Regions from separate parts of the Streptomyces sp. SAS_281 genome, predicted to be linked through region 1. Evidence: riboswitches for the same ligand, from Rfam matches in the RefSeq annotation. Region 1 holds a riboswitch; the other holds the start of a gene.

Region 1 (5,272 bases):
GGGTCTCCAAGGATGCGCCGCTCGACTCCATGAGCGTGTGCGGCGAGATCCCCTCGGAGAAGCAGATGCAGTGCGCGCCGAAGGGAACGGCCAGGATGCCCTGACGGCCGAAGCGCGCCCGGACCGTAGAGCGGTTCGGGCGACGCACCGTCAAACCGCTTCCTTCACGCCCATTGTCCCGGTCGCTGGGGCGCGCGTGGTGAAAGTGACGGTAGCAGGCGGTTGAGACCCGGTGCGGACAGTCGGGAGGGTCAGCGCGCCCCGCGTATCCGCAGCGGGGTGTAGACCACGAGCGCCGCGAGGAACGCCACCCCGTACGCCAGGTCCGCCCCGTGCAGCGCCTCGGCCACCGGGCCCACGTACAGGCCGGTGCTCATGAACGGCACCGCCGCCGCGAAGGCCGCGGCGAACGCGGCGAGCGCCGGCCACCACGGGCGCGGCCGGGCGTGCTCGGCCGCGAGGTCGACGGAGGCGCCCCGCCGGGCCCGGGCGCGCACCAGCCAGTCCACGGAGACGATCGCCACGAAGCCGGGGATCCAGTAGCCGACGAGGAGCAGCACGTTCTGGAAGCGGGCCGTCGTGTCCGCCGCGTGCATCCACAGCACCAGTGGGAACCCCAGGACGGCGGCGAGCGCCGCGGCCACCGGGCGCGGCAGGCGTACCCCCATGGTCTGCAGCGCGAGCGAACCGCTGTAGTCGTTCATCGCGTTGCTGCACAGCGCGGCCAGCGCCACCGCGAGCAGCCCGAACGCCCCGAGCGCGCCCCCGCCGAGCAGCGAGTCCACGCCGCGCGCGGTCTGGTCCGTGAGGACCGAGGCCCCCCACAGCCCGATCGTCTGGACCGCCACGAAGGAGACGCTGATCCCGCCCAGCGTGCACCAGAACATGCGCGCCCGGGACGTGTCGCGCGGCAGGTAGCGGCTGAAGTCGCTCGCGTACGGCGCCCAGGACAGTGCCAGGCTCAGGGCGATGGTGCAGGTCAGGACGAACGCCCCGGCCCGGTCCGCGCCGTGCACGGTCGAGGCGGTCACCGGGTCCACCCCGCGCAGGAGCTTGGTGGCGAGCACCGCGAAGGCCGCGGCCAGGGCGAAGGTCATCACGGTCTGGAGCCGGTGGATCACCTCGTAACCCAGCACCCCGAGCGCGCCCTGCGCGGCCATCATCACCAGGACCCCCAGCCAGAACGGCCAGCCGCACAGCTGTGCCAGCGCGTCCCCGCCGAACAGGCCGATCAGGGCGTCCCAGGCGATGGACGACAGCCATTGCAGCGCGCCCGGCAGTACCACGCCCGGCCCGAACGCCAGCCTGGCGAGCGGTAGTTGCCCGGATCCGGTGCGGCTGCCCCAGGTGCCCAGATACGCGGTCGGCGCGGCGCCGGCGAGGGTGCCGAGCACGACGGCGGCGAGAGCCGTCGCGAAGTCCAGGCCGAGCGCGATGCCGACGGTGCCGGTGAAGACGCCGGTCATGGTCAGGTTGGGCGCGAACCAGACGGTGAACAGCCGGCCCGCCCGGCCGTAGCGGCGGTCCTCGGGGACCGGGGCTATCCCGTGCGCCTCGATGCGCAGATCGCCGGGGGCGGTGGGCATGCGCCCGCCGAAAGCGACGCGCTCGTCCTGGGCATGCGGCAACGACATGAAGACATCCCTCCGCCAGTGCTAACTGGTTCAGGTTCGACGGGTGTGATCTCAGCCCTCGTACGGGGCACCCCGTGTCCGGTGTGGCGGCCAGAATAGCGCCGGCCTGCGCGACGTCGTCGCGGGGGTCGGCCGGTCCCGGTCGAGCTCAGCCGAAGAGCTTCGTCACGAACGCGCGGAGGTTGTCGGCCGTGCGGGCGATCTGCTCCTCCGTGCTCAGGCTCTCCTTGAACCGGGCCCCCGAGGCCACCGCCTTCTTCCCGCGCACGTACAGCGAGCAGGCCAGGTCGGTGCACATGTACAGGCCGACCGAATTGCCGTCGCGCCCGGCGGGCCCGGTCTTGCGGGCGGTCATCAGGGAGACCCCGCCGCCGGGGTGGGTGGTCAGGCAGAGCGAGCACATGCTCCGGTGCAGGAAGCCGCGCTGCTGGGACGGGAAGCGCAGCGAGATCCCGGCGGGCTCGCCCTCGTGCTCGGTGACGATGTAGCTGCGCCCCGGCGCGGACAGGTCGCGCCAGCCGAGGAAGTCGAGGTCGTCCCACGGCAGCTCCTCGAAGTCGCGGGGGAGCGGCAGACGCTTGGCCTCCCCCTTGGAGCAATTCACGAACGATGAGCGGATGTCCTGCTCGGTCAGGGCCTTCATGGACACGAAGCTAACTCTGCCTATGACCCCTAGGCAAACGATTAATGCGGTTAGGGCTTCACCTGGGCATCTTCGGGTGCGACGGGAAGGCAGTGCACGGGCGGGTGCGGGATGCCGAGGTCCGGGCGCCAGGCCGCGAGGATCTGCGCCGACGGATCGAAGAGCGGCGACGGGAGCGCGTCGAGCGGCGTCCACTCCCAGGTGCTGATCAGATGCGGCTCCGTCACGCGCGCCGTGCCGGTGTCCACGCGCACCAGGGCGGCCATCGTCACGCGGTTGATCCCGCCGAGGGCGTCGTGCAGCATCGCGAAGACGGTGACCTCGTCCTCGGGGACGGTCAGCCCGGTCTCCTCGCGCAGTTCCCGCACGGCCGCCGCCGCGACCGACTCCGGCACCGGGTCGACCTTGCCGCCGGGCAGCTCCCAGGTGCCGCTGTGGTGCCGGCCGAGCAGGATCCGGCCCCGCGCGTCCTGCACGACGACGCCGACGCCCAGCGCCGCCTGAGCCTTGGGTGGCTGGGTGTTGCGGGACGGGGCGAGGGGGTTCCCGGTGGCCATGGTGCTCCTTCGGAGGGGGCGGTGGGCGTCGAGCCTACGGGGGCGTGCCCCGTCCGCCCCGCCCTCATACCGCCAGCCGCAGCGAGGTCTCCGAGACGCCGAGCCGTACGCTCTGCCCCCACGTCAGCTCCAGCGCGTCCGCCTCCATGCCGTCGCCGAACACCACCACACGGTCCGACTCCACGGTCAGCCGCAGCCCCTGCCCGGGCCCCAGCTCGCCCGAGACGAACGACGTACCGGTCGACGGCGAGGGCCACGCCTCCCGGACGAACCAGAGCAGCCGGGGGTCGGCGGGCCCGGGCAGCGGGAGGGTGCTGCGGCGCTCCTGCCAGAGCGAGCGCAGCCAGCCGGTCGCCCCGGTGCCGGTGCCGACGAGGACGCCGGAGGACGCCTGCGGCTCGGCCGGGGAGTCCGCCGTGTCGGGCCCGAGCCGGTAGCGGGCCGTCTGGTGGCCGGGCGGGCCGAGGTAGACCTCGTTCAGGGCGAGCAGCCGCTGCGTGTCGTCCGCCACCGCCTCCACCATCGTCAGCGCGTCGGCCCGCCCGCCGGGCGCCACCGCCGCCCGCATCAGCGCCCCCGCGTCGGCCGGGCGGTGGCGGACCAGGACGCCGGGGTTGCGGCCCGGATCGGTGTCGATGCCGATGACCGGCTGACCGGACAGGTACTTCGCGGCGTTGGCGACCAGGCCGTCCTGCCCGACGACCACCACCACGTCCTCGGGCGCGAACAGGAACCGGTCCAGGTCGCTCCGCTCCACCCGGCAGTGCCGCCAGGTGAGCGGAACGGCCGCCGCCGCGTCCGCCAGGGCCTGCCGGGTCCGCTCGTGACGGCGGGCCACCTCCTCGATGGACCGGCCCCGCGCGCCCAGCACGAACGCGGCCTGGCCGCGCGTGCCGTGGCGGGCGAGCAGTTCCTCGTACTCCGTGGTGCGGTGGACCAGGACCGCCCGCGGGGCCAGGCTCACGCCCCGGCCTCCGGCCGGCCCAGCTTGCTGAGCAGGCCCGTGAGCACGTCCGGCGACAGGGTGAGGCTGTCGATGTGCGGCAGGTTCTCGGCGAGCCGGGTGGCCGCCAGCGCGTGCAGCGTCGCGGCCTCCACCTCGCCGTGCGCCCGCAGCCAGGCCGCCTGGGCCTCGGCGCGCGCCGCGCCCACCTGCCGGGCCGCCTCCGCCTCGGCGCCCGCGAGCCGCACCGTGCGGGCGGCCTCCGCCTCGGCGCGCACCCCGTCGGCGGCGGCGCTCTCCTCGGCCTCCCGGCGGGCGTTGGTGCCGCGCTGCTCGACGAGCTGTTCCTCGCGCCGGGCCAGCTCGATCTGGCTGGCGAGCTCGTTCTCCGCGATGGTCCGCTCGCGCTCGACGGCCACGGCCCGCCGTTCGTACGTGGCCCGGTCGGCCTCCTGCTGGATCAGCTCGCGGGCGGGCGTGCGCAGGGCGCGCTCCACCTCGGCCTCGGGGCGGATGGCGACGACGCGCACGGCCACCACGTCGATGCCGGTGGCGGGGAGCCTCGGCTCGGCGGCGAGACCGGCCGCCACCCGCTCGCGGACGGCGGCGACGCCGTCCACCAGGGCGCCGGCCAGCGGGGTGCGGGCCAGCACGTCCAGGGTGTGCTGCTGGGCGGTCTCGGTGAGGAGGGTGGCGATCTGTTCGAGGGGTGCGCCGCGCCAGGCTCCGGTGTCCGGATCGACGGAGAAGTCGAGGCGGGCGGCTGCCTCGGCCGGATCGCTGATGCGGTAGGTGACGGTGGCCTGGACGGTGACGTCCTGGAAGTCGGAGGTGCGCGCGTGGAACGCCATGGCCAGCTCGCGGTCGTTGACCGGCACCTCGGAGAGCGCGGCGCTCAGCGACCGGTACCAGAAGCTCAGTCCTGCCCCGTCGTGGACCAGCTCGCCGCGCTTGTGGTGGCGGATGTGCGCGGTGGGCGCGGAGCGGAGATGGCGCCAGCCGAAGCGGCGGGTGATGTCGGCCATTGGGGACCCCCCTGATCTCTTTCTCGTCATGACGACGATAAAGCGGGTCCCCTCTTATCGTCAAGAGGACGAATAGGGCGGTTGCCGGGTACGCGAACGGCCGGTGACTTCGGAGAAGTCACCGGCCGGCCGGGTGCGCGCCGCCCCCGTCCCCACGGTGCGGCGCGGGCGGGCCGCCGCCATCCGCTCGGACGACGGCCCACGTCTGTCAGGACCCGGACGCCGGGGCGTCCAGGCCGAGTGCGGGCAGGACCGCGCCCGCCACGAAGCGGACGAGGTACGTCTCGTCCGCGTGGGCCCCCATGAGCATCGGGCGGGCCCGCATCACACCGAGCAGCTGCGCGGCGACGAACTCCGCCGCCGGGTTGTCCGGCGCCACCTCGCCGCGCTCCACTCCCCGTCGTACGAGCGCGTCGATCGCGGCCAGCTCCGGCAGGATGAGCGACTCGCGCAGGGCGCACAGCAGCTCC
Region 2 (5,272 bases), on a different contig from region 1:
TCCTTGGCGTCGGAGAGCCGGACACCCGCGAGATCGGGCACGTCGACGATCTCGGGACCGCGCGACACGACGAGCGAGACCGAGCCGTTGCCCCTGATCCGCGCGCCGGACTCGGGGTCGCTGCTGATCACCTTGCCCCGGTCGACGGTGTCGCTGAAGTCCCGCTTCACGCCCTTCAGCTCCAGCCCGGCGTCGGAGAGCCGCTTCCCGGCCGCCTTCTCGGTCTGGCCCAGCAGCGAGGGGACCTTCGTGAACTGCCCCGAGTTGATGTACCAGACACCGCTGCCGACGCCCAGGACGAGCAGCACCGCGAGGACCGCCGCGATCAGCCCGCGCCGGGGGCCGCCGAGCGGTCCGGTCCGGCCGGGCGGCAGCGGGGGCGCGGGCGGGGGCATCTCCAGCCGGCTGGTGTGATGGGCGGTGCCCAGGTCCTTCGGCAGGACCCGGGGGATCACCGTCGTCCGCGCGTCGGACCCCTCCGCCGCACCCTCCGGACCGGGCTCCGGCCGGGCCTGCGGCGGTACGGCGTCGAGCTGCGCGTCCGTGAGCGCGGCGCGCGCCCGGCGGGCCCCGGCGAGCAGCTCCACCGCGTCGAACGGGCGGGCCTCCGGATCCCGGGCGGTGGCGCTCGCCACCAGCGCGTCCAGCTCGGGCGCCAGACCCGGGACGGCGGCGGACGGCGGCGGCACGTCCTCGTGCAGATGCTGGTAGATGACCTGGGCGGGGGACTCCCCGTCACGCGGCTTGTCGCCGGTCAGCATCTCGTACAGCACGACCCCGCAGGCGTACACGTCGGCGCGGGTGTCCGCCGTGCCGTGCTCGATCTGCTCCGGGGCGAGATACGAGACGGTGCCGAGGATCGTCCCGGAGGTGTTCGTGACCGCGTCCACGGCCCGGACCAGGCCGAAGTCGGCGACCTTGACCCGGCCGTCGTCCCCGATCAGCACGTTCTCCGGCTTCATGTCGCGGTGCACGAAGCCCGCCCGGTGCGCCGCGCCGAGGGCGGCGAGCACCGACTCCAGGATGTCCAGCGCGGCCCGCGGCCGGAGGGCGCCGCGCTCGGTCAGGACGTCGCGCAGGGTGCACCCGGCGACGTACTCCATGGCGAGGTAGACGTACTGCCCCTGGGCGCCCTGGTCGAAGACCCCGACCACGTTGGGGTGGGCGAGATGCGCCACCGACTTGGCCTCGCGGATGAAGCGCTCGACGAACGAGGCGTCGGTCGCCAGCGCCGGGTGCATCACCTTGAGGGCGAGCACCCGGTCGAGCCGCATGTCCATGGCCCGGTAGACCGTGGCCATGCCGCCCACGGCGATGCGGGCATCGACGCGGTAGCGGCCGTCGAGCAGCTGCCCGACGAGGGGGTCCTGGAGGGTCGTATCCACCATGCGAGTCTACGAGCCGCCACGGACAGGCCCACCGCGGTGGAGCGAACCCGGCGCAGGACTGAAGCCGAGCCGTGACAGGGCCGCGCCGCTCAAGGCCGGAATCCCGGCCTCCGAAGCCCCTCAGGCCCCGGAACTGTGGATTCCGGCACGTTGGCCCGGACCGGGGCGGCGCGCGCGGGCGTCAGAACGCCGGCCGCTCCGGATCGAGCACCGCCCGCCCGGCCGTCGGCGACGACGCCTCCGCGAAGTGGCGGCGCGGGATGCGCCCGGCCCGGTACGCGAGCCGCCCGCCCTCCACCGCGTGCCGCATCGCGGCGGCCATCAGCTCCGGCTCCTGGGCCCGGGTCACCGCCGAGGCGAGCATCACCGCCGAGCACCCGAGCTCCATCGCGAGCGCCGCGTCCGAAGCCGTGCCGGCGCCGGCGTCCAGGATCACCGGCACTCCGGCCCGCTCGGCGATCAGCTGGAAGTTGTGCGGGTTGCGGATGCCCAGGCCCGAGCCGATGGGGGAGCCGAGCGGCATGACCGCCGCGCACCCCACGTCCTCCAGCTTCCGGGCCAGGACCGGGTCGTCGTTGGTGTACGGCAGCACGGTGAAGCCGTCGTCCACCAGGATCTCGGCGGCGTCCAGCAGCTCGACCGGGTCGGGCAGCAGGGTCCGCTCGTCGGCCACCACCTCCAGCTTCACCCAGTCCGTGCCCAGCGCCTCACGGGCCAGCCGGGCGGTGAGCACGGCCTCCCCTGCGGTGTAGCAGCCGGCGGTGTTCGGAAGCACCCGGATGGACAGCTTCCGCAGTACGGAGAGCACCGAGCCCTGCACGGTCGGGTCGAGGCGGCGCATCGCGACGGTGGTCAGCTCGGTGCCGGACGCGATCAGCGACCGCTCCAGCACGTCCAGGCTGGGCGCCCCGCCGGTGCCCATGATCAGCCGCGAGGTGAAGTCGGTGCCACCGAGGGCGAACAGGTCGTCGGACATCGTCAGCCTCCCTGCACCGCGGTCAGGACCTCGACCCGGTCGCCGTCGGTGAGCGCGGCGGCGGGCCACTGGCCGCGCGGCACCACGGTCTCGTTGAGCGCGGCGGCCACCCCCGTCCGCGCGTCGGTCAGCGTCGCGACGAGGGTGTCCAGGGTGGTGCCCGGCGCGACGACGGCCGGTGCGCCGTTCACGGACACGGTGAGCGGGGTGGGCTCGGTCATGCGGGCTGCTCCTGGGGTGCGGGGGCCGGGGCGAACCGGCCGGGGGAGAAGGGGCGGGCCGCCTCGGGCAGCTCGCCGTCGGCCAGCAGCGACGCCATGGCGTCCCCGGTGACGGGGGTGAGCAGCACACCGTTGCGGCCGTGGCCGGTGGCGAGGTGGAGGCCGGGCAGCACGGTGCGGCCGAGCAGCGGCGCGTTGTCGGGGGACGCGGGGCGGAGGCCGGCGCGGGTCTCGGTGAGCGGCAGCTCGGTGATGCCGGGCACCAGCTCGTGGGCGTCGCGCAGCAGCTCGTAGACCCCGCCCGCCGTGACGGTGGTGTCCCAGCCCATCTCCTCGGTGGTGGCGCCGACGACCAGCTCACCGTTTGCGCGCGGCACGAGATAGACCTGGCTGCCCCGGACCACCGCGCGCACGGTGCGCGAGAGGAAGGGGGCGTACGCCGGGGGCACGGTGAGGCGCAGCACCTGGCCCTTGACCGGGCGCACCGGAGGCAGGGCGTGGGCGGGCACCCCGGCGAGCCGGCCGCTGAGGCTGCCTCCGGCGAGCACGACCTGGCCGGCGGCCACCTCCGTACCGTCGTCGAGCACGGCACCCACGGCCCGGTCCGCGACCACGGAGAGGCGGTCGGCGCGGCGGCGGTGGAAGACCACGCCGGCCCGTTCGCACGCGGTGAGCAGCGCGGCGGCGAGGCGGCGCGGGTCGACCTGGTGGTCGCCGTCCACCCGGAGGCCGCCGCGCACACCCGGCGCGAGCATCGGTTCCAGGCGGCGGCACTCTCGCCCGGTCAGCCACTCCGACTCCAGGCCGGAACGGCGTTGCAGCTCGTGCAGTTCGCGCAGATGGGCGCGGTCGTCGGCGTCGAGCGCGACGGCCAGGGTGCCGCAGGCGCGGAAACCGATGTCCTGCCCGCTCGCCTCCTCCAGTTCGGCCGTGAACGACGGATACCGCCGGGCGGAGGCGAGGTTGAGCCCGAGCAGCGTCTCCTCGCCGTAGTGCAGTTCGGTGACGGCGGCCAGCATCCCGGCCGCCACCCGGGCCGCTCCGCCGCCCGGTTCGGGGTCGGCGAGCGCGGTGGACAGGCCGCGCCGCGCGGCCCGCCAGGCGGTCACCAGACCGATGACGCCGCCCCCGATGACGAGGACGTCGGACCCTTCGGTGGGATGGGTGCGCATGGGCGTCCAGCCCCTCCCTTCGCCGGCATGACCCGGATCAGGTTCGTACGGTCGGAGGCCGCCAGCCTCCCTCTCAGCCCGGTGCGCCCGGGCTCCCGCGTGTCTTACGGTGGCCACCCTAAACCCCGTCCCCCTGGGCCGGGCGGGGCGCCCTTTCCTGACGCTCGGTCAGCTACGTAAGGTGGACGGGTGAGCGAGCAGCAGCGGGCAGAGCGGACCGAACGCCGGGTCGTCGTCGCGGGCGCGGGCATGGCGGGCGTGCAGACCGCCGTCGCCCTGCGGGAACAGGGCTTCACCGGCCCCGTCACGCTGATCGGCGCCGAACCCCACCAGCCCTACGACCGCCCCCCGCTGTCCAAGGCGGTGCTGCTCGGCAAGGCCGAGGAGTCCGCCTTCGACATCGACTTCGAGGCCCTGGGCATCGCCCTGCGCCTGGGCTGCGAGGTCACCGGGGTGCGCGCCGGCGACCACGAGCTGGACACCTCCCGGGGCCCGGTCCCCTACGACGTCCTGGTCCTCGCCACCGGCGCCGAACCCGTGGCCCTGCCCGGCTCCGACGGCGTCCCCGGCGTCCATCTGCTGCGCACCCTCGACGACGCGGCCCGGCTGCGCCCCGTCCTCGAAGCGGGGCACCCCGTCGTGGTCGTCGGAGCGGGCTGGATCGGCGCCGAGTTCGCCACCGCCGCCCGCGCCGCCGGCTGCGAGGTCACCGTCGTGGAGGCCGCGGACCGCCCCCTGGCCGGCGCCCTGCCCGCCGAGGTCGCCGCCCCGATGGCCGCCTGGTACGCCGAGAGCGGCGCCCGGCTCCTCACCGGGGCGCGGGTCGCCCGCGTCGAGCCCGGCACCGTGGTCCTCGCCGACGGGCGCACCCTCCCGGCCGGTGCGGTCGTCGTCGGCATCGGCGCCCGCCCCGCCACCGGCTGGCTCGCCGGCTCCGGCATCGCGCTCGGGCCCGAGGGCTCGGTGACCGCCGACGCGGCGCTGCGCACCTCGCTGCCCGATGTGTACGCGGTCGGCGACTGCGCCTCCTTCCCCTCGGCCCGCTACGGCACCCGCCTGGTCGTCCACCACTGGGACAACGCCCTCCAGGGACCCAGGACCGCCGCCGCACACATCGCCGCCGCCGGGGACCCGGCGGACATCCCGCCCTACGACCCGGTGCCCTACTTCTGGTCCGAGCAGTTCGGCCGGTTCGTGCAGTACGCCGGACACCACGCGGACGCGGACACCCTGCTGTGGCGCGGCGATCCGGCCGAGCCCGCCTGGTCGGTGTGCTGGCTGCGCGACGGGGCCCTGGTCGCGGTGCTCGCGGTCGGCCGCCCCCGCGACCTGGCCCAGGGGCGCCGGCTCGTCGAGGCGGGGGCCCGGCTCGACGCGGAGCGGGCCGGGGACCCCTCCGTACCGCTGAAGTCGGCGGTTCTGCCGTGATGGCCCGGGACCTGAAGGGCCGAGTCCGGGTTTCGGCTGTCAGTCCGGGATGGCAGGCTTGTCCCCGTGACCGAGATTGACGCAAAG

Evidence for each region. Region 1 has a riboswitch for thiamine pyrophosphate ahead of ACN6LM_RS11750 (purine-cytosine permease family protein). Riboswitches for the same ligand answer to the same signal wherever they lie in the genome.
Region 2: another riboswitch for thiamine pyrophosphate. It lies ahead of thiO (glycine oxidase ThiO); the one in region 1 lies ahead of ACN6LM_RS11750 (purine-cytosine permease family protein).

The regions. Positions count from the first base shown of each region.
Region 1 covers NZ_JBMNDO010000024.1:5,344-10,615, reverse strand. Annotated here, with positions in the region: gene ACN6LM_RS11755 (helix-turn-helix domain-containing protein) at 1-104, shown strand, start outside; gene ACN6LM_RS11750 (purine-cytosine permease family protein) at 252-1,634, opposite strand; TPP riboswitch at 1,625-1,719, opposite strand; gene ACN6LM_RS11745 (FBP domain-containing protein) at 1,783-2,277, opposite strand; gene ACN6LM_RS11740 (nucleotide triphosphate diphosphatase NUDT15) at 2,328-2,834, opposite strand; gene ACN6LM_RS11735 (hypothetical protein) at 2,899-3,798, opposite strand; gene ACN6LM_RS11730 (SPFH domain-containing protein) at 3,795-4,802, opposite strand; gene ACN6LM_RS11725 (TetR/AcrR family transcriptional regulator) at 5,011-5,272, opposite strand, start outside.
Region 2 covers NZ_JBMNDO010000167.1:376-5,647, reverse strand. Annotated here, with positions in the region: gene pknB (Stk1 family PASTA domain-containing Ser/Thr kinase) at 1-1,385, opposite strand, end outside; gene ACN6LM_RS35470 (thiazole synthase) at 1,570-2,364, opposite strand; gene thiS (sulfur carrier protein ThiS) at 2,367-2,585, opposite strand; gene thiO (glycine oxidase ThiO) at 2,582-3,757, opposite strand; TPP riboswitch at 3,755-3,866, opposite strand; gene ACN6LM_RS35455 (NAD(P)/FAD-dependent oxidoreductase) at 3,947-5,185, shown strand; gene ACN6LM_RS35450 (Rv2175c family DNA-binding protein) at 5,252-5,272, shown strand, end outside.